2 regions of the Corynebacterium breve genome follow, and region 2 is predicted to be linked to the other one. Evidence: riboswitches for the same ligand, from Rfam matches in the RefSeq annotation. Region 2 holds a riboswitch; the other holds the start of a gene.

Region 1 (11,071 bases), 950 kb from region 2:
CTGATCGCCTCATAGCCGCCTGGGTTCAATACGCCAGGAGTCTGCGTCATCGCCAACCACAAATATTTAAAGTCCGACCCAGTCAGAGGAGTTCCGTCCGACCATTGCGCTGCATCCTGAATCACATAGCGCACCGTCATCGCCGCGTCGGTATACTCCACTACCTCGGCAGATTTCATCACGTCCGTGTTCAGTTCGCCCTGCTCAAAAACACTAGGCAGCACGAGACGGGCCACGGATCGAACCACGGAGGATTCGTCGGCAAGCAAATGCGGATTGAGCCCGTTGCGCAGCGCCTCAACACCCACGGTTACTTCAGAACGTTTCGAAATCGGCTCAGCTTTTTTGCTTGTCGACGACTCATTGGCCGTCGTAGGCTCTGGGCTCGGAGTGACAACTGGAGGTGGGCCAGGGTTAGCAGCACATCCAGCAACAACAGCCCCCGCCGCAAGCAAGGCCGTAGTCACCAAAGTAATGCGTTTTTTCATTACCTTTGTTTTACCACGCTACCGTTCAATCCCCGCGCAAAAATCACTACGGTAACACCCATAACTGGCAAGATAGTCAGAGCTACACGCAAGGTTGTAAGCTCAGAAACCATGCCAATGAGAGGGCTGGCCGTGAGAAAGCCCACTCGCATGAGCCAACTCACCACAGTCAATCCGGTACTTTGCGCTACCCCAGGCAAGCTTGCCGACGCCGCGTATGCGCTCGGGACCAACGTCGCACATCCCCAGCCGACTAGCGCGTACCCCGCGTAAAGGATCCAAGGGTTGGTAGCCAGCACTACTGCCAAGCCGCCCAATGCGATGCATGCCCCTCCAGCCTGCGCGACTGCCACGCGACCGAAACGATTGATGATCAGATCGCCCGCAAACCTGCCAACCATTTGAGCGGCATAAACCACTGCATACGCTGCACCGGCCGCCTGCAAGCTCACCGACGTGAGCACAGCTGCGGACAATGCCGCCCAGTTGTTGCCGATGTCTTCGACCACAGTTCCCGAAAGAGCGACGATCGCAACTGGCAGGGCGATAAGAAACACGCGAGGGGAAAGCTCGCTGGATTTCTCTTCGCCCTTTTCCTCCGCTTCCTCCGCGGACTCGATTGGAGCGGCTTCTTCATTGACGTCCCCCATCATCCACGCTGCGAGGAGGACGAGGAGAATTTCTGCAGCGGCGATCGTCGACAAATGCACTGGGAGGCTGACATCTGAGACAGCGGCTGCCGTGGCAAGCGCGCCTCCAAGTACCGCGCCGAGCGACCAGCATGCGTGGAGCGACGACATGATGGACTTGCCGAGCTCATTTTGCACGCGCACTGCGGCAACGTTTTGGGAAACATCGATGATCGTGTCAAAGATGCCAAACAATAAGAGAAAGAGTGTGAGAACCAGCGCGTTCGGCGAGAAACCCACCGCGACGAGGAGTACGGCGGTGATGAGGGTGCCCACGACCATGGTCGGGCGGGCACCAAATCTTTGCTCAGCCCAGGCCGGCAGAGTCGCAGAAAGCAGCGATCCGATTGCGATCGCGGCGACGATCACACCAAAAAGAGCATCGTTGAGTGCCCACTGGTCCTTCAGAGTGGGATACCACGGAAGGAGCGATGAAATTGCCACACCGTTGGTGGCAAACATCAACGCCACACCAAGTGGACGACGCAACGACGCCCGCATGAACTAGTTGTTCAGGTTCTTCTGTCGGGAACGTGCACGGCCACGTTCGGTCGCGTTGAGGATGACCTTACGCACGCGCATTGCCTCTGGAGCAACCTCGACGCATTCGTCTTCATCACAGAACTCGATCGCTTCGTCAAGCGTCAAGGACTTCGCCTTGTTCAAGGTCACGGTGGTATCCGCGGAAGCAGCACGCATGTTGGTCAGCTTCTTTTCCTTGGTGATGTTCACGTCCATGTCCTCATCGCGGTTGTTCGCGCCGACGACCATGCCCTCGTAAGCCTCAGCACCAGGTTCGACGAAGAACTCGCCACGGTCGGAGAGGTTCATCAATGCGTAGGCGGTGATCTGACCCGAACGGTCTGCTACCAATGAGCCGGTTGGGCGACCCTTGATTTCACCGGCCCATGGGCGAGGCTCGATCGAGTAGGAGTTTGCGATACCCGCACCGTGGGTTTCGGTCATGAAGGTGGTGCGGAAACCAATCAAACCACGCGCAGGGACATCGAACTCCATGCGAACCCAGTCGCCGGCGGCGTTGCCCATTGCGGTCATCTGCCCCTTACGAGCTGCCATGAGCTGGGTGACATTGCCCTGGTACTCGGCCGGGGTGTCGATGATCATGTGCTCGTACGGCTCGTGGAGCTTGCCGTCGATTTCGCGGGTGACCACCTGTGGCTTACCCACGGTGAGCTCGAAGCCTTCGCGACGCATCGTCTCGATCAGAACAGTTAGGGCCATTTCGCCACGGCCCTGGACTTCCCAGGTATCGGGACGCTCAGTAGGCAAAACGCGCAAAGACACGTTACCGATGAGTTCCTGTTCAAGGCGAGCCTTGATCACACGCGCGGTGAGCTTGTCGCCACCGTTGCGGCCAGCCATTGGAGAGGTATTCACGCCGATGGTCATGGACAGCGCCGGCTCGTCGACCTTGATGCGTGGCAGCGGTTCGACGTGCTCAGGGTCGGTGATTGTATCGCCGATCATGATCTCGTCGATACCGGAGATCGCGGCGATGTCGCCAGCGACAACCTCGCCCTCTGCGGGAACGCGCTCGAATCCGACGGTGCGAAGGAGCTCAGCAACCTTGACGTTTTTGACGTGCTGTTCGCCCTCTTCGTCGTAGTGAATCCACGCGACCTGCTGCCCCTTCTTCACCGAGCCGCGGTGCACACGGATCAGTGCGATACGGCCGAGGAAGGAGCTGGAGTCCAAGTTGGTTACCTGTGCCTGGAAAGGGCCCTCGAATTCGGCTGCTGGCTCGGGGATTTCATCGTAGATGACGCTGAACAGTGGCTCCAGATCCTCGTTGTCTGGGAGATTTCCGTTGCCTGGGTTTTCCAGCGCTGCGCGACCTGCACGGCCGGAGGTGTACAAAACTGGCAGATCAAGCAGATTCTCTGCAGCTTCCGCAGCCTCAGGGTCTTCCAGAGAAGCACCGAGCTCGAGGAGCAGATCCTGCGCCTCTTCGACGACTTCGTCGATGCGCGCATCTGGGCGGTCAGTCTTGTTTACACAGATGATAACGGGCTTCTTCGCAGCGAGTGCCTTGCCCAGCACGAAGCGCGTCTGTGGAAGCGGGCCCTCGGAGGCATCGACTAGCAGAACGACACCATCAACCATGGAAAGGCCACGCTCGACCTCGCCACCAAAGTCGGCGTGACCTGGGGTATCAATGACGTTGATGACCAAATCGCGACCGTCTTTGCCCTTACCTGGGCGACGAATCGCGGTGTTTTTGGCCAAAATGGTGATGCCTTTTTCGCGCTCTAGATCACCGGAGTCCATGACGCGGTCGGCAACTTCGCCATGGTCGCCAAAAACGCCGGACTGCTCCAGCAAGGAATTGACAAGAGTGGTCTTGCCGTGGTCGACGTGGGCGACGATTGCAACGTTACGGAACTCGGGATACGACACGAAGAGTGCTCCTCTACTTCAGGGGTGTCTGTTTAACGGTTAAACCCTACTCGGTCAATCGCATATCTGCATGATCGAGGTCTTACCGGCGTGTGAGATGTCACTTTTAGTTCCATTGCGCAAAACCGTTCGGCTAACGGTACGGTTTTGCGCAATGCTCGATTTGCACCCGTCTACTAACCCACCAATCAAAACTAGTGAGAGCAACAAAAACACTTGACTGCGTTACAATTGTGACTATTGTTATCTATTGTTACTGTAGTTTATCGTCGGTCGCATTTGCCAATGTGCCTACAGTCCGCCCTTAAACATGCCCCAATACGTGAGGATCTCTACCCGTGCGTTTCCCCTCCGCAGCCCGCAAGCTTTGCACCGCCACTCTGGCAACAGTGGTCACCGTCGCCACGTTTACTAGCACCGCAAATGCCCAGCCAGTGTTGTCGGTCCCTGGATTCGACCTAAAGGCACTCACCTCGTCCTACCTCGATGAGCTAGGACGCCCCAACGATCACACTGTCTCCTCTGTAAACGACTTCGCAGACCAGCCTTACGTACCCAATGACGTAGCCAATGCGTTGCGTACCGCGGTCGCGTTTTTCTCCGGTGCAGGCGGCGAACTAGGCGGACCACCACTTCCCGACGACGCCCCTGCTTTTACGCAGTTCTACTGGCCAACGGTGTCGAGCAATTGCATGGGCAGTGGCCTCCATTCAACGGCTAGTGTCATCGCTGTTCCCGGCCCCGCCTCCAGCCCTGCACCCGCACCGAGCGAAGGACAGGCAACTTTCGTCTTTACCGCATTGGGCACCCCACCTGCTGCGGAGCAACAAGACGGCATGAAAGCCTACTGGCTCAACACTTCAACCCTGGCGACCGGTGTAACGCCATTAGATAACAATGGGATAAACCCAGCAGGACCAACAACACTCTCCGGAGTGGCGTCAACCGGTTCTGGCACGGTAATCGCAGTAGTCAGCGGAACCGCGCACACACAAGAGAATTCATGTTCTTTCGCACCGACCGCCGCTATGTTTAACGTGAGGTAACAATGAGCGCAGACCTACACCCTGTGAAGCAGGAAACCTTTGACACGACGTCAAAGACGAACACTGATCCAAAGGGATACCTGCGCGAAGTCGATACCTTCCACGTCACTGACTTCGGCCTATACATGGCCCGCGGTGCAAATCATCCGCGGTTTGGATACCTCGAGAGCTGGCTACTACCTCGGCTTGGTCTGCGCGCCAATATCTTCCACTTTCGCGAAGGCATCAACGAGGAGCAGGATTATTACTTCGATGTCGCCGACATCAACGTCGAAGGCAAAGTCTGGTCAACTCGCGACCTATACGTTGACCTAGTTTCCAATACGGGTGAACCGATCGATGTGCTCGATATCGACGAACTCGCAGCAGCTACTTCCGCGGGGCTGATTACCGCCGAAGAAGCCGAGCGCGCAATCGACACCACGCTCACCGCCGTCGAAGGCATCACCCGCCACGACGACGACGCAATGGAATGGTTGAAAACCCTCGGCATTGATTTGACCTGGGCAGACGAGGTTCAGCTCGCTCCCATTGGTTAAGCTAAACCCCATGAGCACGATCTATCACAATCCGCAGTGTTCCACCTCTCGCAATGCATTGAAAATGCTCCACGAGCACGGCGAAGAGCCGACAGTGGTGAAGTATTTGGAAACGCCACCGTCGAAAAGCGAACTCAAGCAGCTTATCAACGACGCAGGCCTCTCCGTCCACGACGCAATCCGCACGCGCGAGGCGGAGTACAAAGAGCTCGGTTTATCCAAGGACTTGACGGACGACGAGCTCCTCGACGCGATGGTGGCACACCCGCGACTGATTCAGCGACCAATTGTTGTTACCGACAAGGGCGTGAGGATTCCTCGTCCAATGGAGCTTTTGAGCGAGATCCTCTAGCTACCACTGCATCACGAGGTCGGGCTGGACAGGAACCTCAGACGCGTAGAGCTCCCTTTCTTGCGCGGCCCACATGTCCCAAAACTCGGCATAACCAGGGTCTCGCTCTAAGGCGCGGCGTTTCCGCTGCTCATACGGGGCTGTAATCCGCACGGTGAGCACCTCGCCAAGGCGCTTCGCAGCCGCTACGGATGCCTGCGTGAGCGCCCCAACGCCTTCCACAATCAGGTCCGCGTTAGGATCGAGCGCCACCCATTCGGCGGGTTCGTCCTTTACCCAGTCCCACCGCGTGTACCCGGGACTTGTTGGGTGCAAGACATCCTCGACGACCATGTGGGCTGCCTCTTTCAAACCGGACCAACCTGGGTAGAAGTCGTCGAGATGCACTACTCGAATCCCACACTCCTCCCCTAGTTGATTGGCAAACGTTGTCTTGCCAGATCCGGAGGGACCGTCGACAAGAATAATTGTGCGCGAGGTTTTCATGACTAAAGGGCCCCAAGGAATGCAAAATGCCCGGTATAGATCGCAACGCCAAGCGCCACGGCAGCGCCCAGTGCGCACACGGCAAGGACGATAAAGTCGCGCCCGACCAGTCGGGACTCGCGCGCCCAAGTCCGGTGGCCCGAGCGAGCGAACCCACGCGCCTCCATGGCGGTAGCGAGTTTTGAGGCGCGCCTCAAACTCATCACCAACAATCCGAATGCCAATGAGAACCAATAGCGCACTCGGTTGGTGTCAGCTAGGCCACGGGATCTGCGAGAACTCCGCATGGCTTCGACATCGTCGCGAAGCAAAGTCAGCATGCGCAAAGCTGCCACAGTGCCAAGGACAAACTTGGCGGGCAAACGCAGTACCTGAGCCAGACCGTCGCCAAGATCTGTCGGGTCAACATCCACTGATAGCAGCACGACCGGAAGGCCTACCGCGAGCACACGAAGAGAGATCGCCCCAGCCAACGAGAGCGAATTATCCGTCACGTGGGCAAGTAGAAACTCAAAATGTGTCTCACCGCCCGGCTTGCCATAAAGCGCCATAGGGATTCCTGCCAAGGGGGCCGCAAGAAATATCGGCCAGCCGCGTTTGAGCAATCGGCCGTATCCGACTCCACACAAGGGCGCTGCGACGACGATAAGCACCAGCGCGACCGTCGCAGAGACCCAGTCGAGGGTAAACAGCAAAGGGGAGGTGAAAATCATCACCCCCAACAATCTGGTCACCGGGTTGATGTCTTTCAGCAGATTCATCGCAGCACCACCTGGTGATCGCCAAGAGATGCGACGAAGTGTTCGTCGTGAGTAATGGACATGACGGTCACGCCTTGGTCGGTCAGCTCTCGAATCAGATGCACTAACTCGGTAAAAGTTTGTGTGTCCTGTCCGAATGTCGGCTCGTCGAGTACCACGAACCGTGGTGCGTTGACGAGAGCCGTCACTACAGAGAGGCGCCGCTTCTCACCGCCCGACAGAGTGAACGGGTTCGCTTGCAGTAGATGCGTGAGTCGTAACCGCTCTGCCAACTCGTCCTGGCGCGCCTGCGATGCTCCCGACACCGCGAGTTCTTCGGCCACCGTGCGCATCAGAAACTGGTGTTCAGGATCCTGAAACACGTACCCGACGCGCCGAGCCAAGTCCTGGGATTTCCACTTGTGGGGCTCGTTGCGTAATCCTTGGCGCAATTCATCTGAGTAGTACAACTCCCCGGCATGCGGAGGTGTCAAACCTGCGAGTGCCGCGGCAATCGTGGTCTTCCCTGACCCATTTGGGCCGGTGAGCACTGTGGAGTGGCCTTGGGGAAGCTCAAAGGTACGCGCCGGCCCCCAATACGGCCGAAGCTCGCGCGCTCCGACCTCGATGGAGGTACCCGGTGCAATGTCCTTGCGAGGGGGCAGCTGCGGAATCGTGGGCAACTCATCGGTGGTGATTTCAGCGATACCGTCGTGTTCTAAGTGCAACAGCTTATCGACGATCGGCAGCCACGGTTTCGGGTTGTGCTCCACGACGATCAGCGTGGCCCCAGTGCTCTCACACACGCGACGGATCGAGTCGACGACGTCGAGCGTACCTGCTGGGTCAAGGTTTGCGGTAGGTTCGTCCAAAATGATGATGTCCGCACCCATCGCCAAAACTCCAGCGAGAGCATGGCGCTGTTTCTGCCCACCAGAAAGTCGGGCAGTCGAATGATCAAGTGGCACCCGTAGACCAACCATGTCAAGCGCGTGGGTCACACGAGGCCAGATTTCTTCGCGCGGAACTCCGAGATTTTCGCAGCCGAATGCGACATCATCGCCCACCCGCGTAGAGATCACCTGACTGTCGGGGTCCTGCAGGACCATGCCGATGGAGCCGTTGACGGTGATTTCACCTGTGTGGGTGCCATCTTCTTCGTCGTGAAGCAAACCGGCGATGAGGTGCAAGAGGGTCGATTTCCCGGTGCCAGAATCTCCTGTGATGAGTACTCGCTGTCCTCGATCCACGGAAAAGGTGACGTTGGTAAAAGCGGGGTCGGGCCGAACCGCGTGGTGGTAGCTTAAGCCCCGCGCTTCGAGGGCTTTGGTCACTTAGTCTTACCTGCTGCAAACCGATCCAGTGCGCCGGTGCGAGCCAGGGCTTTGACCAGGAGATGAGCCAGAAGTCCGGCCAGCAGCGCACCAGAGATTACTAGGCAGGAAAGGTAGATGGCGTTGAACTCGACCGTCTTTGCCAGGTTAGCGCTGGTGAACAGCTCAAGGATGAATGCTCCGACACCTGCACCAACTCCTGCGAGCATGGCGACGGGAAGGGTGAATCGTCGATAAGCAAAGGCGAGGAAGACAAGTTCTGCGCCAAGACCTTGGGCGATCCCGGAGTACAGGGTTTCAGGGCCCCACTGGCTACCCAGAACCGCGGAGACAGCAGCTGCAACGACCTCGACGAACAAGGCCGCGCCAGGTTTACGGATAATCAGCCCACCCAGAACGCCACCGATCAGCCAAATACCGACGACAAGGCCACCGAAGCCAGGGGTCAATGCGTCCAAAGCGGTGAAGCCGGCATAGCCGACAGAGTTCCATAGCCAGAAAATGAGTCCACAAGCAACTGCGAGGACAGGTGCAGTGACAACATCGATGACGCGCCAACGAGAATTCATTTGTTTCCTTCCTATCGCCGGTACTAACCGGATCAGGTTCAACGGTCCGCCTACTCGGCATCTCAGCCCCTCTCTTTCGGGGCACCCGTGGTGTTCTTCTACTTAAGCATGAAGTGGCACGCGTTCAAAGTTGCGGGCACTATTTCTGCTCAACATCTGCAATTGTGAAGTGAGCTTCCTCGCCACCTGTGCGAGTCCATTTCACTTCCAATGCGTCTTTCGCACCGAAGCGAATGAGATGGACTGCAACAACGCGCTCTAAGCGAATCACGGTCTCTGTCTCACCGTCGAGGCTGAGCATCAAGACGTTGTCTCCTGCGATCATGTCGCAAGTAACTGCTGGAAGATCGTCTGCATTCGACGGGAAAGTTAGATGCCCGCGCTGGGCCTCTGCGTCCCATTGTGAGTCGATCTTCTTGCCAAAGTGCGACGCTAGCTGCTTGCCATAGCGCCCCGGGCGGTCAGTTCGCACCCGTGCGGTCGAAGTAATTGTCTCACTCATGGTTCGACAGCCTAGCGGAACTTTTCCTCTAAGAGGTGAAAGACAAGGTCACACAGCGGAGTCGCAACGCCTCCCCTGCGTCCTTCTCGGGTAATCGCACCGATCTGCGCATCGAGCTCACCAGGGATTCCCGCAGCTATATCGCGTTGCATCGAGGTTGTGGACTCCGCCGGCATCGCGTCTCCAAACGCGAGTGTGCGTTGCACAACATTACCGGAGAGCGGAACACCGACGCCTCGCCCTGCTTCCGCAACCTCGTGCATCATCGCTTCCAGAGTTCCACGCCACGGCTCAGATCGCAGTGCTCCCAACGCATGCCCCGTTGCCGCGCCTAGCGCACCCGTCGTGGTGACAAACATCGCTTTCTCCCACACATCGACAAAGATGTCGTCGCGCACGGTCGCGTCAATACCTGCGGATTGGAGAACAGTGGCCAGCTCGTCGACAAGCAAATTCTCAGCGCCGTCCCACGTACCAAAGTCATAGGAGCACGGCCCGCCATGAAATTCCACCGCACCGGGTCCCACGTGGTGGAAGTAGCCGCGCACCACTCCGGGCAAAGTACGCTCCTTGCCGACAACCTGAGCCACTCGCAACGGTGCCTCCACCGAATTTTGAGTCGTTGCAACCAGGGAATTGGGGTCTAAGCCCGCAAGAATGTCTTCCATCGGCTGACCTGTGGACTTCATTGCCAAAATAACGACATCCGGCCTTTCCACTTGGCTGATGTGACCAAAAACAGGGACCGGTATTGGGGTCTCACTGTTCACCAGCAACCCGCGGCGTCGTACCGCTTCGAGAGTCTCGCCACGTGCGACAACGGCAATATCGTGTCCCGCTTTGAGCAAGTTTCCCGCATACCAAGCGCCGATGGCGCCAGCCCCAATGATCGCGATTTTCATACTTGCCATCCTACGATTTTCACCGTGGGCGAGTAGACTTCCCCCACGGTGCCGATAAGCACTTAGTTATTGATAAATCTTGTTGCACAATGAAATGAAAGGCGGACGACCATGGCTGGTGGCCTCCTCGCCCTCTTAGACGACGTTGCTCTGATCGCACGCGCCGCAGCATCTTCAGCAGACGATGTTGCATCCCTTGCTGCGAAGACTTCGGTAAAAGCAGCAGGCGTTGTGATCGACGATGCTGCAGTCACCCCGCAGTACGTATCGGGTATCACCCCAGCGCGCGAGCTTCCGATGATCTGGCGCATCACCAAGGGATCCTTCGTTAACAAGCTCATTATCATTCTCCCAATCGCGCTATTGCTGTCGGAGTTTGCGCCGTGGATGCTCACGCCAATTCTGATGCTCGGCGGCACCTACCTTGCCTACGAAGGCGCGCACAAAATCGTGCACAAGCTGAGCCGCGACGAGCACGAAGCAGTGGAGAAAGCAGAGAACAAATCTGGTGCTGACGAAGACTCCATGGTGAAGTCTGCGATCATGACAGACCTGATCCTCTCCGCAGAGATCATGGTGATTTCCCTCAACGAGATCGCTGCTGAGGGCATCTGGATGCGTGCTGCTGTGCTCGCTGTCGTCGCGATCCTGATCACCGTCGCTGTCTACGGTGCGGTGGGCTTGTTGGTCAAGATGGACGACATCGGCTTGCACATGATTACCTCTGGCAAGAACGAGAAGCTGGGCCGAGCGTTGGTCAACGGAATGCCGATCGTGCTGTCTGTGATCGGTGTCGTAGGTACCATCGCGATGCTGTGGGTCGGTGGCCACATTATGGTCGTCGGATTTGAAGAATTCGGCTGGGCATGGCCATATGAAACGATTCACGGTTGGGAGAATGCCGTGGGTGGCGGCGCACTTGGTTGGTTTGCAAACACCGGCGGATCCTTCATTGTGGGCCTTATCTGGGGCCTCATCATCGTTGCGCTGCTGGCAGTAATCAAAC
Region 2 (11,071 bases):
GCTGTGCGATTGGGTCGACGTCAGGGTGGAAGACGGCGAAGACGAATTTGTTGGCGTCGATGGCAGTGATGATGTGCATTTCATCCTCAAAGGTGACAACCATGTCATCGAGGTCGCGGGTTCCGCCCAGTGCACGGAGAGTCTTCTCTTTCGCGTTCACTGCCTGGGCGTAAAAGGCTGCGGCGACGTTGATGTCGATGTTGGTGCCAGCCGGAGTAGCGGAGAAAGCGAAGCCGGTATCGCGGTCGACGATGCTCGCTCCGAGGCATCCGTCTACGTCGGTGGTGATGTGGTGGGCGATGTTGTCAAGAGTGGTCTGTGGAAGCATGGTGTCCTTCTACGTTGGGGAAGCGTTCTTTGGAGTACGACCTAAAGCTAACAACAAGTGACAGGTGTTAACGGATGTGACACGAGATAAGTATGAGTTTCTTGAGAAAGCTTAGAAATAGAACAGCGCCACCGCCTCTTTTTCGAGGTGGTGGCGCTATCTGATTGCTTCCGGGCTACCGAATTCGACTATGTTTAGGCGGCCCAGGGGTGGGGTGCGGCGTGTCGCGGCTGCTCTTCTGCGGTGAGGGTGCCAAGCGGCTGCGCGCGGTTGTACGCGATGACTCCGTGAAGCTCCTGAACCGGATCGACATCTGGCGTGAAGACCGTGTAGATGAAATTTTTGGAGGTAATCGGAGTGATGATGTGTAGCTGGTCCTCAAATGTGAGAACGATGTCGTTGAGGTCGGACTCGAGGCCAAGGGCCTTGATCGCCTTCATCTTGGCCTTGACCATCTCGGTGGCATAGGCGGCTGCGAGATCAAGCTCGAGGGAGTCGTCGTGAACTGCGGCAGCGAGTGCAAACCCGGTCTCCAGGTCAACGACGCTAGCGCCAAGGCAACCATCTACGTTGTCGATGATCCCCTGAGCAAGTGCGTTGAGCTTGTTCTGGCGAGACATGATCATTTCGAGTCCTTCTTGGTCTTTCCTGGTTGTTCCTGGTTCAACGAGTGGTTATCTACTGTTGGGCCGTGTGTAGAACAGGCTAACAACGCGAGCTGGTAAATCGGCACGTTGACACATAAGAGGGTGTTAATTTCTCCATAGCCAAAGCCTTAGTGCTTGGTGTACATGGAAACGAACCTGAGAAACAGCTGAGTTACATACTAACAGCGCTCCACGAAAGTGCGACATTAGATGGCGAAATCAATTCGCCCGAAAACACTGGACTGTTTTGAGGGATGAATAAACTGAGAAAATCGGGTGAGATTATGGTGAGTTGGAGTTCCCTGTGAGTTTTACTTCCGGGCGTCGCCGTGCGCGTTGACGCCTCCCGGAAGGCTTAGAAGCACGATTTCGTGCCGCCTAGCCAACTGTTCAAACTTATCGACGAACATGCGCGACCGGCGCCCGCTGGCACAGTAGACCACTGCCGTGGATGTGCTGAGGGTACGTAGCGCGTCTTCGACCAGTGCATGATCGTTCTCCCACTCTGACATAGGAAGATGAACGACGCTGTCGGCGGGGAGTGCAAGATCGGACAGTGCCTTTTCGCCCACTTCACGTACGTCGATCGCGATTGCTTCACCGCGTTGGACTGAACTCAGCAGCCCTTTGTCGCTCATCGGTACGTGATTAGCGGTAGGGGTGTCGTCGAAAAGCTCTGTGACCAGAGGGCGCGCTGGATCGGCTTCGACCTGAAAGTGGCGGACGTCGGCGGTGAGCGCGTTGTACATCAGCAACGAACCCGCCTGGGGGCCGGCGCTGAGCCCGGTGATGAATTTAATCGCTTCGGTGGCCATAAGATTGCCCACCACGCTGGTGGTCACGCCGAGAACCCCCGCGGTGGCGCAGTCGGGTGCGTTCGCGGGATCGGGTTGGGTGGGGTAGAGGTCGCGCAATCCCACGCCCCGGTTGCCCTGGTGGCCTGACCACCACAGGGCCACATCGCCGCGGTACTGCAACACGGTGCCCCAGACGAGAGGCGTGCCAGTAGCTTCGGCCGCGTCGGCCGCGAGGAACTTGGTGTTAAACGTATCGGATCCATCGATGAGCAGGTCGACGTGGGCAAGCAGGTCGATCGCGTTTGTGGCAGTAAAGCGATCGTTGATGGTGTTGACCACGATCCCTGGTTGGTGCTGGGCTAAGCGCTCAGCAGCGGCATCCACCTTGGGCCGCCCCACATCGTCCGCACCGAATAAGATCTGGCGATGGATATTAGTAAAGTCCACGATGTCGTCGTCGATCACCGTGATCTCGCCAACACCGGTAGCCGCGAGACTTTGCATCACGGGACAGCCAAGCCCGCCGGCGCCGATAACAAGCACATGCGCGTTATGCAGCGCCTCCTGGCCGGAGACACCGAGACCAGGGAGTAGCGTCTGGCGCGCCACGCGACGCAGTTCCTCGTTCCCCAGCGCCGTCATAGAACCTGATCCGCCCAACTAGCGAGCCCATCGAAACTAGAGGAAGCGACGGCGCCTTCTGCGTGAGAGCGTTGTGGAATCCGACCGGCCTCTCGGGCAAGTTTCCCGGCTTCCACCGCTAGGCGCATCGCATGAGCCATCGCAACAGGGTCTTGGCAGCGGTTGATCGCGCTGGCCAGGAGTACTCCACTGCAGCCCAACTCCATTGCGAGGGCGGCATCAGATGCGGTGCCCACACCCGCATCGAGAAGGACCGGCACCTCGGCGCGCGAGCAGATCAACTCGATATTGTGCGGATTAAGAATCCCCAGGCCCGTGCCGATTGGCGAGCCCAACGGCATCACGGCATGCACCCCAACATTTTCAAGCCGCTTGGCGACGACAGGGTCGTCCGACGTATACGCCATGACGACGAACCCGTCCGCGACGAGCAACTCGCAGGCATCGACAAGTTCGACGACGTCGGGAAGCAGAGTGTGCTCATCGGCGATGACTTCCACCTTGATCCAGTTTGTTCCCAGTGCCTCGCGCGCAAGCTGCGCGGTGAGGACCGCATCGCGGGAGGTGCGACAACCTGCAGTATTAGGCAAAACGTCGATACCCAAGCGTTGCAGTAGTTGGAAGACGGATTCGCCGCCGCCCGTGGTTCGGGCGCTGTGGCGGCGCATCGCCACGGTGGTTAGCTGGGTTTCACTGGCGACGAGGGCGTGCTCAAGAATCTCTTGGCTCGTTGCGCCTCCGGTGCCCATGATGAGGTGGGAGTCGAAGGTCTTGTCTGCGATGGTGAGCATGTTAGCCTCCTTGCACCGCGGTGAGAATATCAACGAAATCGCTGGCTTCGAGGCTGCGATCCCACTGGCTGGCCGGCACCACTTTGCCGTTGATCGCAACGGCAATACCTGCCGGCTCGGATTGGCCGGTATCGGCTGCCACTAATTGAGCCACGGTCAGTTCGTCGGGAACCTCGCGGACCTCGTTGTTAATAGTCACTTTCATGGCAGATCCTTTCGTCGTTGGTCGCAGTGGCGGTAGGGGTCGCACGCGGATATGTGGAAGTCTGTTTTGCCCGTGATGCCAAGGTCAGCGCCTGCGTGAGCTCCCAGCGCCGAGAGCAAAATGCCGTGGCGGAAGTATCCGGTGGAAATCACCAGATTGTCGCCGGCGAGGCCAAGATACGGGAGGTCGTCCGGCGTTCCAGGGCGATCGCCGGTGGTGATTTCGATGATCTCGCATTCTTCGAGCGCAGGGACGATGCGTATCGCATCGCGCAGTAGCGCGAATACGCCGTCAACCGCAGGGGCTGTGCGCATGTCCTCGCGACTGGTTGCGCCAATAGCGATGGTTGAGTCGGTTCGGGGGATGATGTAAACGGGGCGATCCTCGACAAAAGCGCGTATCACCCGCCCGACGGGTGGCTCTTGCCCTTCCGCCACCCTCAGACGAATCATGTCACCACGTACTGGCCGCAATTTCAGCGGACTCAGCTCCTTTGCGGGGTACCAACCGGTTACGCTGGAGGTGCCAAGCCCGTTGCACATGTAGACACTTGCGCCCACCTCGAAATACGCTGAGTCCGACTCAACTCGGTGGCAGTGTCTCACCGCGCCCTCCTCGTCAAAGGTGCAGTCTAGGTGGGTAACGGTATCGTCGATAAGCGAAACGCCGGTCTGCCGAAGAACCTGAAGCAGCGTAGCGGAATACATGCTCGGGTTGATCTGGTGGTCGCCTGGGATGTGAACAACGCCTGCCAGTTGCGGGTTCAGCGCAGGCTCCGCGGCACGCGCGTGGCGTAGCGGAAGGCGCTGGACGTGCAACGAGTGGTCGTGCTGGTGGTCGGTCAACTCCATGAGATGAGTGGCATCGGCGCGGTCGGCGGCGACCACAAACGTTGACTCCGTACGATAACCCGTCTCCTGCGAGGTATAACCCGAAAGGCGCCGGAGCATCTCGGGGAAAAGCGCTCCCGACTCGACCATCAGCGGATAGAGCGGCTCTTGTTTGTACTGAATTTCCGCCACGGGTGCGAGCATGCCGCCAGCTGCACGTGTTGCCCCACTCACCGGAGCCGGATCGATCACTGCGATCGACGCTGCCGGAACGTCGCGAGTGAGCAGCTCAAAGGCGGTGGATAGGCCGATGATTCCAGCGCCGACGATGACGTGATCGAAACGAAAACTATTCACAGGTGGCTACTTCCGGTCGAATGCAGAAACGATGCCAGCTGCCATCGCACGCGGGTCGGATGATGCCATGAACTCCCGCACGATGGCCACGCCATCAACGCCGGTGGCTGCTAAGTCGGCGGCGTCGGCGGCGTGGACATCGCCGATGGCAACAACGGGGACGCGACTGGCCTGGACAAGCGCTGGGTAGCCTTCGAGCCCGATCGGCGGTCGGCCCGAGTTCTTGGTTGGGGTGGGGCGAAACGGGCCCGCACCGACGTAGTTAATGGAATCCGCCAGCTCGTTGGCACCGCGCACGAGCTCCAACGTGCCGGTGGTCAACCCAATGATCGCTTGTGGTCCCAGCACTTTGCGCGCCAGCCGCGGATCAAGATCATCCTGGCCGATATGCACGCCGTGGATATGGTGGGTGTCCATCAGCGCGGCGGCGACGTCGACGCGATCGTCGATAAGCACTCGGGTGAGAGGGTTGGCTACCTGAACTGCGTTGGCTACCTGGATAGACAGCTCGGTGAGGTCGCGGACGCTAATCGGCTTGCTGCGGATTTGGACAACCCCTGCGCCACCGGATGCCGCCTCGGCCGCAATACGCGCGATGGCGGGGAAATCGGCAGGCGCAACCGGTGCGACACCTAGGGAGCCGGTGACGAAATAGCAGCGCAGATCAAGCTGGGTCATAGATTGTCCTTTACTTGTCGACGACCCAAGCCCGGTCGGCCTGGTCAAAGAAATCGACTTCATAGTGCGATGCGATATCGCACGCCTTGATGGCGGCGTCGAGGTGTTCGGGGTTTTGAGCGAGGGCTTGTTCGACGCGCTCGATGGCACTGCGCGTGGAGGATTCGAACTCCTCGCTGGCGTAAGTGGCCAGCCAATCGTGGTACGGGTGATCCGGGTGGTTCGCCTCGGCTAGGCGCAGGCCGACTTCGTGGTACAGCCAGTAGCAGGGCAGCACCGCCGCTTGGCCGACAGCGTGCGCGTCGCCGTAGACCGAGGCAAGAAGAAAATCGGTGTAGCCTTGCGTGACCTGCGACATCCGCTGCTGCTCTTCGGGAATGTTGGCGAGCCAGGTGTCTTGCATCTCGCGTTCCGCGGCGATGGCACCGTCGGCGTCGATGGCCCACTGGCCGCCGAGTTTACGCAGCGCCTTGGCGTATTGGCCGAGGTACAGGGCATCTTGCTGCAGGTAGAAGATGAAATCGTCGTGGCGTAGGGTGCCCGCGCCGAGCTGCTGGATAAACGGCAGTGCAAGGATGTCGGTGAGATAACCGGCGGTGTCGTCCCACATCTTCTGGGTGTATGGTCCCGCGGGGTGCAGGCGGGGCTGGGTTGGGGCGGAGGCAGACGGGGCCCAAGTGCTCGCCGCTCGGGTCATGCGACGAGTGGTGTGAGAGTGGTCAACGGGGCCGTTGCTCGTACCGATTTTGAGGGCGTCCGCGTTGCTGATTGCCTCATGGAGCCAGCGCGAGGCCCACTCGACAGCGTCAGCAGGACTGTGGCCTGCCGCGAGCCTCGTTGCCAGTGCCGACGACAACGAGCATCCCGTGCCATGGGTATTTGTGGTGGCGATGCGCTGAACTGGTACAGAATGCACCGCTCCATCAGGGCTGACTAGCGCATTGTCTGCGTGATCGCCGGTGAAATGTCCGCCCTTCATCAAAACGTGCGCCTGAAGTGTCTTTGCGAGTCCAGCGGCTTGGTCAAGAGCTTCGTCGATAGTAGCGGCTACGTCGCAGCCCGCAAGAACAGCTAGTTCCGGCAGGTTCGGGGTGACGACGTCCGCGTTGTGAGCAAGGTCGAGTACGGCCGCTTCAGCATCGCGCTGCAGCAGACGATCGCCAGACGACGCGACCATCACCGGATCCAACACCACGAGGCACGGAATGTCTTGGATGAACTCCTTGACCGCTTCGGCGATCTCGACCGAACCGAGCATGCCGATCTTTACCGCGTCGATGGCGACATCGCTGGCCACCGACTGCAACTGCGAGCGAAGAAAATCGATCGGCGGGGTGAAGATTTCCTGGACACCGCGGGTATTTTGCGCGACCAAGGAGGTAACGACACTGTAGGGGAAACCGCCAGCTGCGGTGATGGATTTGATATCGGCTTGGATCCCGGCCCCGCCTGTCGGGTCGGTGCCCGCAATGGTCAAAACGCGCGGAATTGCGCCTTGGTTGTCGCCGGAATTGGGTATGAAAGTATAGGTCATCGAGGACGATCCCTTCGCTAGTTCGAACTAGAGCAGGTTCGACGGGTGTGATCTCAGCACCTCGATTGTCAAGGTGCACCCCGTGTCACTGTCTTTGAAGCTAGCACAACGAAAGTTGGGGATTGGGAAGTCCTCTGGGTTTGTGGATAACACGCCGGTTAGGTGACGCGTCAGCGCAGTTATCCACAGCTATTTGTGCAGGGGGAATCCCGTTCGGCCGAGTGACTTAACCTGCAGAAGTGAGCGAACTCCGACTAGTCCCTGCCGCCGCAATGACGTGGCTTGTGACGCTGTGCGTCCTAATCGGCGTGCCTCGCGTGGCCGTGGTTGGTGCATGCGTGCTTGGCATAGTCTTCGCGGCCACCAGACAATGGGGTCAGCTCATCCTGTGCAGCGCGTTCTCTGCGGCTGCGGCTTTTCTCGCTTCGGCCCGGGTCCGCGCTGCGCAGGCATTTTCGCTTGGCGACGACCTCGTGGCCACGGTCGTCGCCAAGCCGAAAGAGCTGGCATCCGGCACGTGGTTGGTGAAAGTCAGAGCGGGTGGGTATCCCGCAGAGATTCCCGTGTTTGCCGAAGAATTGCAAAGTGGGGTGGTGCCGGGCGCACGGGTGGTCGTCGCAGGTGGTCTGCGGGAATCTGATCGGCCCGGGGTCGGATGGTTCACGCTCAATGGGGACGTTTCCGTGGTGGACCCGCCGCGAGGTTTTGCGGCTTTCGCGGCCCACGTTCGTGAGTCGTTAGCCATATCGGTCGAGGCACACGTCCCGGATCATTCCCAAGGTCTCATCCCAGGCATGGTGCTCGGCGATACTTCGCTGCAATCCCACGCGGAGCAGGATGCATACATTGCCACGGGGCTTTCGCACCTCTCGGCGGTCTCGGGGGCGAACGTGGCAATCGTCGCCACCGCTTCCGTGATGATCGCGCGCGCCGTTGGCGTGGGGCTTCGTGCGCAAGTCGTTGCAGCTGGTGTCACGGTGTTTGTCTTCGCAGGTTTGGTGGGCGCGGAGCCTTCGGTCCTGCGAGCCACCGTCACGGGTCTTGTCGGACTGGTGGCAGTGCTTGCTTCGTCGAATGTGCAGCCCATGCACGCCCTCAGCTTAGCGACGATCGCGCTTGTCCTCTTCGACTCCGACATGGCGGTCAACTACGGGTTTGCTCTCTCAGTGGCCGCGACAGTCGGGATAATCGCGCTCAATCCGATGCTGTATCGCTGGCTGGCGCGCACCCGCTGGCCGGACATCCTCGTCCGCGCACTCGCGGTGGCGATCGCCGCCGACCTCATGACCATGCCGATCATCGCGTTGATGACCGGCGAAGTCTCACTAGTATCCGTCGCCGCCAACGTGCTGGTTGCACCTGCCACCGCGCCCGTGACCGTGCTCGGCCTCATCGCGGTGCTGCTGACATTGCTTCCCGGCGGGCTTGAGCAACTCCTCTTTTTCGCAATCCAACCCTTCACCTGGTGGATTCACACCATTGGACACGGCCTCGCAGCCCTACCCAACTCCACCACATCCGCCACACCGTGGTTGGTCTTGCTTGGTTACGGGTGGGTACTCGCCGGTTTCATGTACCACCGCCCCCGCACCACGCTGTTGTTCGTCCTCGCAGCCCTCATACTTCCCATGCTCAGCGCGCCGCGCGCACCGGAGGTGGATATCGGGCAGTTGGCAACGTACGTCGTCGATAAGCAAGAAAACATAGAGCCCATCCCGACCGGAACCGAACTGATCGTCGTGCTTGACGACGAAGGCCGGCCCGCCCCACGTGGCACCCGCACAGCCGGGGGCATCCCGGTGCTCTTTCCGCACCGCGACGGGGAAGTGCGTGTGCACGAGGACGGTAGTCAACACGCAGCCGACGGGCGGTTCTAGGTAGACTAACCAGCATGTTAAATCCAGCTCACCTTGTTGTCGGCGATGATACGTTTCTGCAGGAACGTGCGACCAAAGCCATCATCGACCAGGTGGATCCTCGCGCTGAGGTGCAGCGCTTCAAAGCGGGAGAGGTGACCGAGGGCGAATTATTGCAAGCCACCAGCCCTTCGCTCTTCGCCGAGGAACGCGTGGTGGTGTTCACCGGCACCGAGGCGGCGGGCAAGGAGCCGACCGAGCTGCTGCTTCGCGCGGCGGTCGATCCCGCGCCGGGTATGACGCTGATCGTCTGTCACTCGGGAGGAGGGCGGAACAAATCTCTGGTGCCAAAGTTTAAGAAGGCGTGCGAGGTGCACGAGGCCGGCGCGATCAAGAACACCAACGAACTGTCACGCTGGATCACCAACGAGTTCCGCAGCCACAACGTGCGCCCGACCCCCGACGTGATTTCCGCGCTGCAAGAATCGGTGGGCTCTGACCTGCGTGAACTAGCGGCCGCGGTTGAGCAGCTAGTGGCAGACACCGAAGGCGAAATCACGGTGCGCTCCGTGCGCGCCTATTACACGGGCGTGGCAGAGGTGTCCGGTTTCGATATCGCCGATGCTGCTGTGCGCGGGAACCTTAATTTCGCGCTGGGTTCCACGCGGCGCGCTTTGCAGCTGGGGATCAGCCCGGTGGCGATCGCGGCAGCGCTTGCGAGCAAGGTCGGCGATATTGCCAAGCTCTACAGCACCCGCGGCAACCCGGATCAATTGGCAAAGCAGCTGGGGATGCACCCGTTCGTCGCAAAGAAAACGATGCAGGTGGCGAGGAATTGGTCGGGCGATGCGGTGAGCGAAGCCGTGATCATCATCGCGGACCTCGATGCAGAAGTGAAAGGTCAAGGTGGCGATCCGGATTTTGCCATCGAGAATGCAGTCCGACGGATCGCCAAGCTCGCGTGATAGATTCGTGAACATGAGTGAGAATGGAAACGACGTCCCTCAGGACGTGCAGGAATTCGCAGCCCGCCTGTTCAACTACGCGCGCACCGGCGACATGCAGCTTGTCGAATACGTTGACCAGGGTGTGAACGTCAACCTCACCAACCAGGACGGCAACACCTTTGTCATGCTGGCGTCCTACAGTGGCCAGCCGGAGCTGGTCAAGGCTCTCATCGAGCGTGGCGCGGAGGTGAACCAACCGAACGGTCGCGGGCAAACCCCACTGGGCGGTGTGATCTTCAAGAAAGAAGACGCAATCATCGATCTCCTCCTCGAAGCTGGCGCGGATCCCCATGCAGGCCACCCTTCCGGCGTGGAAGCTGCGCAGATGTTTGGGCGTGAAGATCTCCTAGAGAAGTTCAATAAGTGATCTGGACCGATCTTGGCGGTCTAGTGTTGCTCAACCTCGCGGGCGCCGCCTCGCCTGGACCCGACATCGTCCTCATCACGCGCACCGCGGTGCGCTCGCGCAAGCACGCATTGGCGACGACCCTTGGGATCCAAGTCGGCGTATTAATGTGGTGCACGCTGACCGTCGTCGGCGCTGCCGCGCTGCTCAATGCATTTCCGACGATCCTTGAATTCGTTCAGATCATCGGCGGTGGTTGGATCACGTGGATGGGCATCTCGATGCTCCGCAGCGGTTGGGCGGAACGCGATAACCCGCCGGTTGATACCGACGAAGCAGAAGCAAGGTTAGGATCGACGCGCTCGTCATTTTGGAAAGGCCTGATCACAAACCTTTCCAACCCGAAGATCGTGTTGTTCCTGGCGGCTTTGGTGGCGCCGCTGTTGCCACCGAGCCCGTCGGTGAGCACAGCAGTGATCGTGATCTTAGCGCTGTGGCTGACATCGATGGCTTTGCAGGTGGGCATCGTCCTCGTGGTCTCAACAAACGCGGTGCGCGAGAAGATGTTGCGAGCCGGCCCATATATCGACATGGGCGCCGGACTGTTTTTCCTTGTCGCGGGCGTGAGCCTGATCGTGCGTGGAATCGTCGGTTTGCTCTGAAATATGGAAAAGACCCGTTCTCCCCAAAAGGGAAGAACGGGTCTCAAGCGTTTTAAGGCTTAGTCCATCTTGTTCAGGGCCTTAGCCATGTTCGACTTCTTGTTTGCCGCGTTGTTGCGGTGGAAGACTCCCTTGGTGACTGCCTTGTCGAGCTTGCGGGAAGCAACGCTGAGCTGCTCAGTTGCTACAGCCTTGTCGCCGGACTCGACTGCCTCGCGGAACTTGCGGATCTCGGTGCGAACTGCAGAGCGAACTGCCTTGTTGCGCTGACGACGCTTCTCGTTGGTAAGAACGCGCTTCTTCTGCTGCTTGATGTTTGCCATTGTGACATACCTCTTGAAAATCGATGTTGAGTGAACTAGTCGATCTACCTGCACGAGGACTACAGTGC

What was found. A riboswitch is a leader RNA that binds a small molecule or an ion and turns the genes downstream of it on or off. The one in region 2 is predicted to bind thiamine pyrophosphate.
Region 1: another riboswitch for thiamine pyrophosphate. It lies ahead of QP027_RS03895 (ECF transporter S component); the one in region 2 lies ahead of QP027_RS08410 (bifunctional hydroxymethylpyrimidine kinase/phosphomethylpyrimidine kinase).

What each region holds. Positions count from the first base shown of each region.
Region 1 covers NZ_CP126969.1:774,219-785,289, reverse strand. The annotation lists gene QP027_RS03940 (ABC transporter family substrate-binding protein) at 1-488, opposite strand, end outside; gene QP027_RS03935 (MFS transporter) at 488-1,678, opposite strand; gene typA (translational GTPase TypA) at 1,682-3,595, opposite strand; gene QP027_RS03925 (Rv1157c family protein) at 3,934-4,641, shown strand; gene QP027_RS03920 (ribonuclease FAU-1 family protein) at 4,644-5,180, shown strand; gene arsC (arsenate reductase (glutaredoxin)) at 5,191-5,532, shown strand; gene QP027_RS03910 (AAA family ATPase) at 5,533-6,018, opposite strand; gene QP027_RS03905 (energy-coupling factor transporter transmembrane component T family protein) at 6,021-6,779, opposite strand; gene QP027_RS03900 (ABC transporter ATP-binding protein) at 6,776-8,092, opposite strand; gene QP027_RS03895 (ECF transporter S component) at 8,089-8,661, opposite strand; TPP riboswitch at 8,653-8,760, opposite strand; gene QP027_RS03890 (DUF2218 domain-containing protein) at 8,801-9,163, opposite strand; gene QP027_RS03885 (2-dehydropantoate 2-reductase) at 9,175-10,065, opposite strand; gene QP027_RS03880 (DUF808 domain-containing protein) at 10,177-11,071, shown strand, end outside.
Region 2 covers NZ_CP126969.1:1,719,329-1,730,399, reverse strand. The annotation lists gene QP027_RS08445 (hypothetical protein) at 1-328, opposite strand, end outside; gene QP027_RS08440 (roadblock/LC7 domain-containing protein) at 523-948, opposite strand; gene QP027_RS08435 (ThiF family adenylyltransferase) at 1,287-2,414, opposite strand; gene QP027_RS08430 (thiazole synthase) at 2,411-3,205, opposite strand; gene thiS (sulfur carrier protein ThiS) at 3,207-3,410, opposite strand; gene thiO (glycine oxidase ThiO) at 3,407-4,597, opposite strand; gene QP027_RS08415 (thiamine phosphate synthase) at 4,604-5,275, opposite strand; gene QP027_RS08410 (bifunctional hydroxymethylpyrimidine kinase/phosphomethylpyrimidine kinase) at 5,286-6,794, opposite strand; TPP riboswitch at 6,801-6,902, opposite strand; gene QP027_RS08405 (ComEC/Rec2 family competence protein) at 7,049-8,686, shown strand; gene holA (DNA polymerase III subunit delta) at 8,701-9,630, shown strand; gene QP027_RS08395 (ankyrin repeat domain-containing protein) at 9,644-10,039, shown strand; gene QP027_RS08390 (LysE family translocator) at 10,036-10,680, shown strand; gene rpsT (30S ribosomal protein S20) at 10,740-11,003, opposite strand.